3 regions of the Pseudoalteromonas sp. NFXS53 genome follow, and region 3 is predicted to be linked to each of the others. Evidence: predicted binding sites of a transcription regulator. Region 3 holds the regulator's gene; each other region holds the start of a gene.

Region 1 (3,861 bases), on a different contig from region 3:
AGAAGGAGGGATTCGAACCCTCGATAGGGCTACAAACCCTATACTCCCTTAGCAGGGGAGCGCCTTCAGCCACTCGGCCACCTCTCCGGCGCAAACTTTAAATATGGCGGAGAGATAGGGATTTGAACCCTAGATACGCTATTAACGTATGCCGGTTTTCAAGACCGGTGCTTTCAACCACTCAGCCATCTCTCCATGGGCAAAGATAATACTCAGCGATTATGCTGCTGTAAATAGCTTTTGATTTGTTTGCTTAAAATTTAACCCAAAATTAAAGAAAAAATTCTTTTTTTAGCTCTGATAGCCACATCGGTTAAATTGTGTATAGTGAAATCATAAAGATAAGCGCTTTAAACGGTTACTTATATTGAGCCATATGAGCCGTCGACAGTTTTTGAGCGCAGACTGCAAAAAGAGACTGCCAGCTAAAGCTTGGCTTTTTAGTAGTTGATTTCTTTAAGCGAGGTTGCGTGTTGCTGCACGCCGCAGCTGTCTGGATCATGATGAGCTCCTAAGTTATGTAATTGAGTAGTGCTTGATTGAGTGTATTTTGCATTCGATTTGATTAATTTAAAAACAATAAAAATTACTGTTTTCGGATAAGTTTTTCTAATGTATTTTATTCTTCATTATGATTTTTGAATAGTTATTCTTATCTGTTTTTCAATATCTAAGGGCTTTTTCGGTTCTTTGTGAATAATTATTTAATAAGCTAGGTTAATTAATTTTATGCTCGTTGTTGTGAAACCAAGTGATTCGCCTTTTATCGAAGCGCAGGTTCAATGGATAAAAGAAGAATGTGTAAAAAGAGGGCTCAAGAATCAGTGGTTCTTTACATCAGGGGGTTTTGAGACAGATCTCACCGCTATCAAGCAAAAGCTAGCAGAAGTAGAAACGGTTGTTGCAGTTGGCGGTGATGGTACATTGCATTTGGTCGCGAATGCATTGGCGAATTCACCTGTTTCGCTTGCTGTGCTACCAGCTGGCACGGGTAACGATTTTGTGAGGCAGTTCGCCTATTCTCAACAGCAATGGCGAGCCTTGGTTTTTTCTGAATCTTATAGGTTATTAGATTTAGGTAAAGTCAATCAGCGCTTTTTCATTAATGTTGCAGGCATAGGGTTTAATGCTGCAGTTGTAAAAGATATGAATACGTTCCAAACCCGTCATAAGCTGAGCTATATTTTTGCGGGCATTAAGCACTTACTTAGCTTTAAACATACTTCATCTCATGACCCCTCTCTGATGCGTGTATTTGCAAATGGTCAGTTTTTTGCTGCAGGCTTAAAAGTAGCGCCGAGTGCTAGGGTTGATAATGGCAAACTATTAATGCTGCATTTTAGGGCTGAGTCTTTACTGAGTAGACTTTGGAGCTTTTTACTGATGCTAGTACATCAGCATGAAACGTCATCTCATCTTGAGGTGAGTGAGTTGATGGAGTATGAAATCTCTGATCCTGATCTGTTAATTGAAGCTGATGGCGAAATAATAGGAGAGACACCCGCAGTCGTTAAAGTCTGTCGAGGCGCACTTAAGGTGAGGTTATAAAAAGAGCTGGCATTAGCCAGCTCATAAAGGGAGATAATTAATACTGTAATCTAATAATGCTTATTTAGATTTAAAGTTGAAAAGCTGATAGCCGTTCATTGCTGGGATCTGCGCAACTAAATTTGTCTCTGCATGTGCAATACCTTCAAATTTATCGCATAAGCCATTTGCTTGTTCTTCAATTTGCTTTGCTTGTAACTGCACTTTTTCTTCAATTTGTTTGCCCATGTTTTCCATGCGCGTTTCAAAGCTTTCCATGTCGCCGCCTGAGCTGACCATTTCAGAGCCGACCATCATTAAGATACTACCGATTGATTCCATCATGGCTGATTCGACTGCTTCTTCTATGTGAGTTTCAAAGTGATTATCAAAATTTTCTCCGAACTCATGAAAGGTCTTTTCGCCCATGACAAATGCACCTTGTTGATAGAAGGTATCACTGATCTCAACGTGTAGTTCATCCATCAGACCGTTAAGAGACTCTAGTCCTTGTAGGTTGAACGCTTGTGCTACTTCATCCAATGCAACACCAGCAAGCTTTACGCCGTCAAGAGCGATGTTTGCCACTTGTGGTAGTTGTACTCTGAGTGAATCAGCATAATTCGCTAAGGCTGTTTTTTGATCGTAGGTTAGGGTGATTGCTTGTCCATCAACATAAAGCTCACCATAGCTGTCAATTGTTAGTTGCTTATTATTCTCTGCAGTGATCTGCAATTGATTTGGTGTGATGCGAACATCATTCTGGAAATCGACTTGACACTGATCGCTGCTAATTTGAATACCGTGATCTTCATGAGCGATTGCTGAAGTACTTAAAATTAGCGTTGTTGCTAGCATAAACTTTTTCATAATTATCATTCCTGTTGATAGACTCGATGATTACTTATCAAGATGAATGCCAAAAATTAAAGCCATTTAAATTCAGTCTCTTATGTTTTTTGTTTTCTTTTTGTAAGTGTGCTTATAGCTAAAATAAAAATGAAAGTGGTTTATTTAACCAATTATTACGATTTTTAACATTGTGCTCTCCGTGCTAAGTCGCATCGTAAAGTTTGCAAACCTAAAAAATCGAGCTAATTATTAATTCAGTATTGTGCTTATAGTTATGAGGTTGTCACCATGCGTAATTCCTTTTCTGAAGATGCGCCTATTGATGATGAGTTTGGTGCGGAGTTAGATGATTTAAATACAGAGTCTTCTAGCATTCAAAAGCGCCGTGCTCGAAAAAGGTTAGAAGATTATTTTGAACAAAAGCGCTTACGCGAAAGCTTAGGTGATGATGAGTTTGGAGATATTGATTAAACAAAGCGCACTGTTTGTAGCTAGTTTTCTCCGCTTAAGGTCAAAGTCAGTGCTGGAAGTAACTCTGCGTTAAATCTCAACTATCTAGACACGCTCCCGCAGTACGTCATAATGGTGCGCACGGCATAAAATAGTTTGAGATTAATATGGGCAAAGTTAAGGTTTGGGATGGCTTTATTCGAGGCTTTCACTGGTTGTTGGTTATTGCGTTAGGTGTGTTGTATATCAGTGGTGAAGAAGGCTGGTTAGAGTTGCACTTTGTTACAGGTTACGTGTTGTTAGCACTGATGTTAGCCCGATTAATTTGGGGTGTAATTGGTAGTGAAACAGCCAGGCTAAGCAAGTTGATTAATCACCCGACAAAGGTTGTTAATGCATTAAAAGGCAAAGAAGACAGGGTAGGCCACAATGCTGCGGGAAGTCTGATGGTTGTGCTGTTTTTTGTGTTGATCCTTCTGCAACTTGTCACTGGGTTATTTACGACAGATGATATTCTTGTTGATGGCCCACTAGTTCGGTATGTCAGCTATGATCTTGTTGAGTTAGCAGGGTCAATACACCACAGTAATATCGATTTTATAATTGCCGCAATTGCATTACATATTTTGGCTATCATTGCCTATCGCTTTAAAGGTAAAAACCTCATCAAAACGCTTTTAACGGGAACAGTAGAATCAAGCTTGCAACAGCCAAAAATGAAGGCTGGTTGGATAGCTTATATCATCTTTGCTCTGTTAGCGGCGGTATTAATTTTCTTGTGGGGCATGGAACCTTTAAGTCAATTGATGGCATAGGCGAATACTGAAGTGAATAAAAAACCCGATAAACTCAACTTATCGGGTTTTTGCATTTTTATGTGGTGAGCTACTTAGTCACTTAATCGGTTTAAACCATTCAATGCTGCTACGCGATAGGCTTCAGCCATGGTTGGATAGTTAAAGGTGGTATTAACAAAGTACTCGATGTTATTACCCGGGCCTTTTTGTTCCATAATTGCCTGGCCGATGTGAA
Region 2 (3,861 bases), on a different contig from region 3:
ATGCGCACCCGTTGCGGTTTCCTCACCATTGATATCAATAGGGATCTCATCCATGGTTGCAAACACATTCCAAGAGTTATCTGCTGTGGCAGGATCTTGTTTTACAAAGAAGAACTGGATCACATGTGGCTCACCTAACGAATCATAAATTGTCGTCGATGTTGATGAGTTGTAGCTTGTACTATCACCTGGATCAAAAGTGGTTGTCGACGGTACACCAGCTCTAGAATCTAAGTTCATTGAACTGTATACATTAGATGTATGACGCGGAGAACCTGATGCGTCAGGAATTTGAATAGGTGAGGCAGTGCTCAAACTTAGTGACGTTGTATTACCTGTACCAGGGTCAACAGGAAAACCTTGAAGGTAATTACCTGAGGCATCTGTTACAAAATTGTCTTTATTAAGTTTAAATGCACCTGCACGTGTGTAGGTATAATCTTGCGAAGCGATATCTTCACTCATTGCGAAGTAACCTTCACCCGTGATCGCTAAATCTAGCGAGTTTTGAGTAAACTTAAGCGAACCTTGGTGAAACTGCTGAGCTACCATGGTGGTTTGTGCACCGTCACCATTTTTTGTTTTACCTGAGCTAAATACAGATGATGCGTATACATCAGCAAATTCTGCTCGAGACTCTTTAAAACCTGTCGTGTTAACGTTAGCAATGTTGTTTGCTGTGACATCTAAGTCTTTTTGTGCCGCAGCCAATCCTGTTAATGCAATATTGAAACTCATGTTTTCACCTCTTTCACTTAAATTTACTTAAGTACTTAAAATCTATGCTATCTCTGCGACGTCTGATAATTTCACTGCGCCAGAGCTCGTATTAACTATGATGCCGTTAGCACCGTTTACGTTAACACTGTCTATATTCTTAAATGTGGCCATGGGTAAACTGGTATATTCACCATTCAAACTACCCTCAGCCTTAATTTTGTAATTACCTGCTGGCATAGTTTCTCCGTCACCGTTTTTACCATCCCATTCAAAGCGGATTGCACCAGCTTTTTGTGCCCCCATATCCATTTGACGAACCAGTTGACCTTTATCATCAAATATACTGACCGTTAATTTCTCTACAGGATTTTGAGCTATAATAGAGCCTTTAGCTAATTGGTCATCACCAAAGTCTATTGAATCCGATTCTAATAGCGCTTTTTTGCCGACTAGCGTAGACGCCTGTAATGCCGAGTTAGAGGTCATTGAGGCTGACAACAAATCAAACTTTTCATTTAAACCGGAAATACCTTCGGCCATCGTAAAATTCGTCATCTGCGAAATCATTTGGTCATTGTCAGCAGGTTTACTCGGATCTTGATAAGACAATTGTTGAGTAAGTAACGAAAAGAAATCCTCTTGCGTCAATGCGTCGTTTTTCTTATCGCTCTGCGTTGTTTTATTTTGCTCAGACCAACGTAACGAATCCATATATGAAGATGCGGCATTAATATCGTTACTCATCGGCTATACTCCCACTAGCGCTGACCAAGTAATAAAGTTTTGCTGAGCATTTGCTTGGCTGCATCAGCGACTTGGACATTGGTTTGGTACGAACGTGAAGCAGAGATCATGTTTGCCATTTCTTCTACTACATTCACATTTGGTTTATAGATGTACCCGTCTTTATCAGCACTAGGGTGATTAGGGTTGTACTCAACCTGTAATGGCTTATCACTCTCTACGATGCCTAGCACTTTCACTCCTACCGACGCATTTAGCTGGCTTGGATCATGTGCCTCAGACGCTTTGGTCAGTTCAGCTGCAAATACAGGGTGTCGCGCTCGATAAACTTTATCTTGGCTAGAACTGATACTATTGGCATTTGAAATATTACTCGCAGTGGTATTCAATCGAATATTTTGAGCACTCATTCCTGAGCCTGCTATATCAAAAACATTATATAAGCTCATAATTATGCTCCTTGACTACCAAGGGCTTTCTTTAACCCTTTAAACTTGCCAGATAAAAATTGCAAACTTGCCTGATACTCTAATGCGTTTTGTACATACAAGTTTCGTTCCACTTGTATATCAACTGAGTTACCATCACCTGTATCTGCTTGATTTGGATTACGAAATAGCTCAACACTACTATTTAACTGACTGCCACCATGTAAATGTTTGCTGTCTGTTCTTTGCATCATGTTGCCACGTTGCTGAGACGACTTTGCCGCTTTCAATGCCTGAGCAAAGTCGATATCTTTTGCTTTGTATCCTGGTGTGTCTGCGTTCGCAATATTACTTGCTAACATCTCTGCACGTTGTGAACGTATCAACATCGTATGCTGATGAACCCCAAGTGCTTTATCAAAACTAATTGCCATGACACGACTCCAAAAAATTGACTCTACGAAGTAAAAGCAATAAATGGGCCAAAATAAAATCTTTATTTTTCAGTTGAATAAACGAAAGAAATGTAGGTGGAAAAGTTTAAGGTGACACTCTTAAGATATAAAAAAAGCGGCAAATAGGTTGCCGCTTAGTATTTATTATGTTTTTTTCCGGTAAATAATCCCCGGGTTACATCGGATCATTTCAAACTCATCACTGAGTCCCGCCATAGATTCAGATGCCCCTAAAAACAAATACCCTCTAGGATTCAAAGCTTGTGCGAACTGGGAAATAATCTTAGCTTTGACTTCTGGCGAGAAGTAAATCAGTACATTTCTGCAAAAGATAACGTCAAACTTCCCCATCAAAGAATATGAATCTAGCAAATTAAGGTGCCTAAAATTAACCATTCTCTTTATAGGGTCAACAACTCGTGCCATGCCGTTACCGCTGTCTTGAAAAAACTTCTGACGACGTTCAACTGACAACCCTCGTGCCAAAGCCAATGAGTCGTACTCTGCATTTTTACACATATCAAGCATGGTGTTTGATATGTCAGTACCAACAATCTGCACACCCATTTTCAGTGCACCTGGGTTTTGAGATTGATACTCCTGCGTCGCCATCGCAATAGAATATGGCTCCTGGCCTGAAGAGCTTGCCGCTGACCAGATTTTTAAGCCCCTGCGGGTATCTTTCAATTCTGGGTAAATTTTACTTTTTAACAACTCAAAAGGGTAAGTGTCTCTAAACCAAAGAGTTTCGTTTGTGGTCATGGCATCAACAACTGCAGCTCTTAGCTGACGTTCATGAGGACTCAGTGTTTTAGCGACAAGCGCAGAAAGAGAGTCCACACCAAAGCGAGCCATCAGCGGAGCTAAACGGCTTTTTACCAAATAAAGTTTGTTATCTCCAAGAACAATCCCGCACTGCTGCTCTAAGAAAGTTCTGAACTGGTCATATTCGCCTTGTTGAAGGTTTTTATTTTCCAAGATACTACCGCCGTTATCTAGTCACAATGAACCCATTTTTTAACCGCCGTTGCTAATTCATCAGGGTTAAACTTTGCAATAAAATCATCAGCGCCAACTTTTTCAATCATAGCCTGATTAAACACCCCACTTAATGAAGTGTGTAAAATTACATGCAAAGGGGCTAATTTAGGGTCTGCTTTTATTTCCGCTGTTAGCGTATAGCCATCCATTTCAGGCATTTCTACGTCTGAAATAAGTAAACCTACACGCTCAGTAATGTCATTTTGACAATCAACTTCAGCTATCTCTTTTAGCCTAATTAAAGCTTCTTTGCCATTTTTTGCTAACTCTGTTTGAACACCTAACGGCTCCAGCGCACGTTTCACCTGATTTCTTGCAACTGCAGAGTCATCTGCAATAAATACAATTCGCTCACCCAGGTCTTTTTGCATTTCACCATCAGACACTATTTCTTCGCTGACTTCAGTATTAACAGGGCATATTTCGTTAAGAATTTTTTCTACGTCTAGTATTTCAACTAATTCATTCTCAAT
Region 3 (3,861 bases):
GGCCCTCATTTAAATATAAAAGGACAAGGCCTCAATGCCGACCTCAATACTGAAATTATTGAGCTCATTAACCATACGCGAACCATTTATTATGACCAATAAACTACTTCTTTCACTGCTACTACTCGGCTTTTCTAACTTTACTTTGGCTGAAACAGCTCCTATGTCACAAGTATCAATTAAAGCAGGTAAGCAGCAAGCACAATTAAAGACAAACATTGGTATCTTTGAAGAAAATGTTGAAATCATTCATGGCAACCGTGAAATTTATGCAGATAGATTAGAAGTACATCAGCGTGAAGAGCTCGGTGAGAACAAACAGCTTTTAGTCGCAACAGGCAAACCAGCTCGCTTTATCGAAAAGCAGCCTGATGGCACAGTATTAAGTGCCAGCGCAGAAGAAGTCAGGTATGACGTTGCAAATCGACTGCTTACCATCAAAGGCAAAGCCGAAATCAATCAAGCAGGTCAAGTTATCAAGGCTGAAGCAATTATTTATGACATCGAGAAGCAACTGATCAGTGCTGAGCAGAATGAACAAAACAAACAACGTGTACACACGATTTTAGTGCCCGAGAAAAAGGCATCAAAGTCTAACCCTGAACAAGGTCAATAAGCATGAGTGTGTTAACTGCCACAGCCCTAGCAAAAAGCTATAAAGGACGCCAAGTCGTAAAAAATGTCAGTTTGAGTGTGGAAGCTGGGAGCATTGTTGGTCTTCTCGGCCCTAATGGCGCAGGTAAAACCACCAGTTTTTACATGATCGTTGGTCTTGTGCCTAGCGATAAAGGTAAAGTCACCATAGATGACGAAGATATCACTTTGCTACCTATGCACAGTAGAGCACGTATGGGCATAGGTTATCTGCCTCAAGAATCTTCCATCTTCAGAAAATTGACTGTGTATCAAAATTTAATGGCAATTTTAGAAACGCGTAAAGACCTCAATAAAGTACAAAGAGAACAAACCCTAGACGACCTATTAGATGAATTTAATATTCAACATATTCGGGACAGTCAGGGCATGGCTTTATCAGGTGGTGAGCGTCGCCGAGTTGAAATTGCTCGCGCTTTAGCCGCAAACCCTAAATTTATTCTTTTAGATGAGCCTTTTGCTGGCGTTGATCCGATTTCGGTGTTAGATATAAAGAAAATTGTTGAGCATTTAAAAAACCGCGGCATTGGTGTCCTCATTACAGATCACAATGTAAGAGAAACCCTTGATGTTTGTGAGAAAGCTTATATTGTTTCACATGGTGAATTAATCGCGTCAGGTACGCCTGAATCAGTTTTAGCTGATCAAACCGTAAGAGACGTCTACCTAGGTGAACAATTCCGTCTATAGTTAAAGCAAGACATAATCCAAATAACAAAAAGGATTGTTAGAAATACATGAGGCAATCGCTACAGCTGCGCATGGGGCAGCAACTAACCATGACACCACAATTGCAACAAGCAATTCGCTTACTGCAATTGAGCACACTAGATCTACAGCAAGAGATCCAAGAAGCGCTGGATAGCAACCCTTTACTCGAAGTAGATGAATCGGAATTAGAGCCAAGTGCTGATGGCAATGATTCAGACAAAGCGACCAAAGATGCTGATTCTATCGAGCAACTCTCTAATTCTGCTGATGATGGTCACGGTGATGAACCGACCAGCGATTACGAACTCGATAGCGATGCCGCACTGAGTAAAGACACTGTCAGTGACGATCTCGCTATGGATGTGACATGGGACGAGTACATGAGTGCAGCACCGAGCACCAGTAGCGGCCCAATGCCTGAAGACGAAACTGTTTATCAGGGGGAGACCACTGAAACATTACACGAATATTTAATGTGGCAATTAGAACTCACGCCATTCAGCCCAACCGATAAAGCCATTGCCGTTGCCATTGTTGAAGCCGTTGATGATGCAGGTTTGCTTACTGTTAGTACCGAAGAACTCCTAGAAAGCATTAATGAAGGTAATGACGAAGAGCTAATTGAACTTGACGAAGTTGAGGCTGTATTAAAGCGTATTCAACTCTTTGATCCTGTAGGTATTGCAGCTCGCTCATTACAAGAATGCTTATGTATTCAACTCAACCAGTTTGATGCTGATACGCCTTTCATTGCTGAAACAAAAATGGTGTTAAGCGAGCATATTGATCTACTGGCCAGCCGTGATTACCGCACTATCATGAAAAAGACCAAGCTCAAAGAGCCTGAGTTAAAAGAAGTGATGACACTAATCCACAGCCTTAATCCTAAACCTGCTGCCAGTATTATTCGTGAAGAATCTGAGTATGTTATTCCTGATGTGTCAGTGAAAAAGGTAAAAGGTCGCTGGGTTGTTGAGCTTAATCCAGAATGTATGCCTAAAATAAGGGTTAATGATCATTACGCAGCAATGTCACGCTCAGTAAAATCAAGCACTGACAGCCAATTCATTCGCTCTCACCTACAAGAAGCTAAATGGTTTATTAAGAGCTTAGAAAGCCGTAATGACACTTTAATGAAAGTTACTAATTGCATTGTGCAACAACAACAGGCATTCTTTGAACATGGACCTGAGGCAATGAAGCCTATGGTTTTGAATGATGTTGCTGAGATGGTCGAGATGCACGAGTCTACCATTTCTCGTGTCACCACTCAGAAATACATGCATACACCCCGTGGCATTTTTGAGCTGAAGTACTTCTTCTCAAGCCACGTAAGCACTGAAAACGGAGGTGAATGCTCATCGACTGCGATTAGAGCATTGATCAAAAAGCTAATTGCTGCAGAAAATACTGCTAAGCCATTGAGCGACAGCAAAATTGCAGATATATTGGCAGAACAGGGAATCAAAGTGGCACGTCGTACAATTGCAAAATACCGCGAGTCACTCTCTATTCCACCGTCAAATCAGCGTAAGAGCTTGATTTAAGACGTAAACCAAGAGAAGGAAAATGCTTATGCAACTAAATTTAACTGGTCGTCACGTAGAAATCACAGATTCATTAAGAGACTATGTAAACACGAAGTTTGCAAAGCTAGAAAGGCATTTTGATCACATAAACAACGTTCACGTGATCTTAGATGTTGAGAAGCTGGTACAAAAAGCAGAAGCTACCGTTCATTTAAATGGCGGTGAAATTTTCGCTTCAGATGAACACTCTGATATGTACGCAGCTATTGATAAACTCGTTGATAAACTCGATCGCCAAGTTATCAAACATAAAGAGAAATTAACTCGACACTAACCATGAAACTTAGCTCGATTATCAACAAGGACTGCAGTAAAGCTGCGGTCCTTTTTAATAGCAAAAAACGCGCGCTTGAGTATATCAGTGAATTAGCGAGCGAACACCTTCCTGAACATAACGCCCACGAAATATTAGATGCATTCCTAACGCGAGAAAAACTAGGCAGTACAGGCATAGGCAAAGGTATTGCTATTCCTCATGGCCGCTTAGCAGGCATTGATACTATTTTTGCTATTTTAGTGACCAATCAAAGCGGTATTGATTTTGACGCAATAGACAACCGACCTGTCGATATTCTCTTGGCAATGCTTGTACCTGAAGGTAATAATGCAGAACATCTAAAGACCTTAGCTGCAATTGCTGATAAACTAAACAACAAAGAGTTTTGTAAACAGCTTCGTCATGCAAAAGACGATGACGCACTCTATCAACTTATTGCACTTCAAGATTAATTAACAGAGAGGAATCCATGGAACTGATCATCATTAGTGGTCGCTCAGGGTCGGGCAAATCCGTTGCCTTAAGGGTATTGGAAGACCTTGGTTATTATTGTGTTGATAATATTCCAGTTAATCTCCTACCATCTTTGGTCAGAAGTGTTTCTGATAACTATGACAAGATAGCCGTCAG

The links. The regulator sigma-54, encoded in region 3, starts transcription at its own class of promoters, with help from an activator protein. The targets are predictions, from matches to a motif close to GTTGGCACGNNNNTNGNNT.
Region 1: AC1HJP_RS18395 (YggN family protein) is a predicted target of sigma-54. The motif match lies at 2,433-2,451, and genes of this name have one in related genera.
Region 2: flgB (flagellar basal body rod protein FlgB) is a predicted target of sigma-54. The motif match lies at 2,361-2,379, and genes of this name have one in related genera.

Annotation. Positions count from the first base shown of each region.
Region 1 covers NZ_JBWVBR010000021.1:1,552-5,412, forward strand. The annotation lists tRNA gene AC1HJP_RS18375 (tRNA-Ser) at 1-87, opposite strand, end outside; tRNA gene AC1HJP_RS18380 (tRNA-Ser) at 105-195, opposite strand; gene AC1HJP_RS18385 (hypothetical protein) at 359-502, opposite strand; gene AC1HJP_RS18390 (diacylglycerol/lipid kinase family protein) at 730-1,548, shown strand; gene AC1HJP_RS18395 (YggN family protein) at 1,609-2,397, opposite strand; gene AC1HJP_RS18400 (PA3496 family putative envelope integrity protein) at 2,668-2,850, shown strand; gene AC1HJP_RS18405 (cytochrome b/b6 domain-containing protein) at 2,997-3,644, shown strand; gene sthA (Si-specific NAD(P)(+) transhydrogenase) at 3,719-3,861, opposite strand, start outside.
Region 2 covers NZ_JBWVBR010000006.1:207,092-210,952, forward strand. The annotation lists gene flgE (flagellar hook protein FlgE) at 1-738, opposite strand, end outside; gene AC1HJP_RS09075 (flagellar hook assembly protein FlgD) at 781-1,464, opposite strand; gene flgC (flagellar basal body rod protein FlgC) at 1,479-1,913, opposite strand; gene flgB (flagellar basal body rod protein FlgB) at 1,916-2,326, opposite strand; gene AC1HJP_RS09090 (CheR family methyltransferase) at 2,492-3,325, opposite strand; gene AC1HJP_RS09095 (chemotaxis protein CheV) at 3,343-3,861, opposite strand, start outside.
Region 3 covers NZ_JBWVBR010000015.1:18,486-22,346, reverse strand. The annotation lists gene lptC (LPS export ABC transporter periplasmic protein LptC) at 1-102, shown strand, start outside; gene lptA (lipopolysaccharide transport periplasmic protein LptA) at 92-616, shown strand; gene lptB (LPS export ABC transporter ATP-binding protein) at 619-1,344, shown strand; gene AC1HJP_RS15325 (RNA polymerase factor sigma-54) at 1,392-2,912, shown strand; gene hpf (ribosome hibernation promoting factor) at 2,941-3,228, shown strand; gene ptsN (PTS IIA-like nitrogen regulatory protein PtsN) at 3,231-3,683, shown strand; gene rapZ (RNase adapter RapZ) at 3,701-3,861, shown strand, end outside.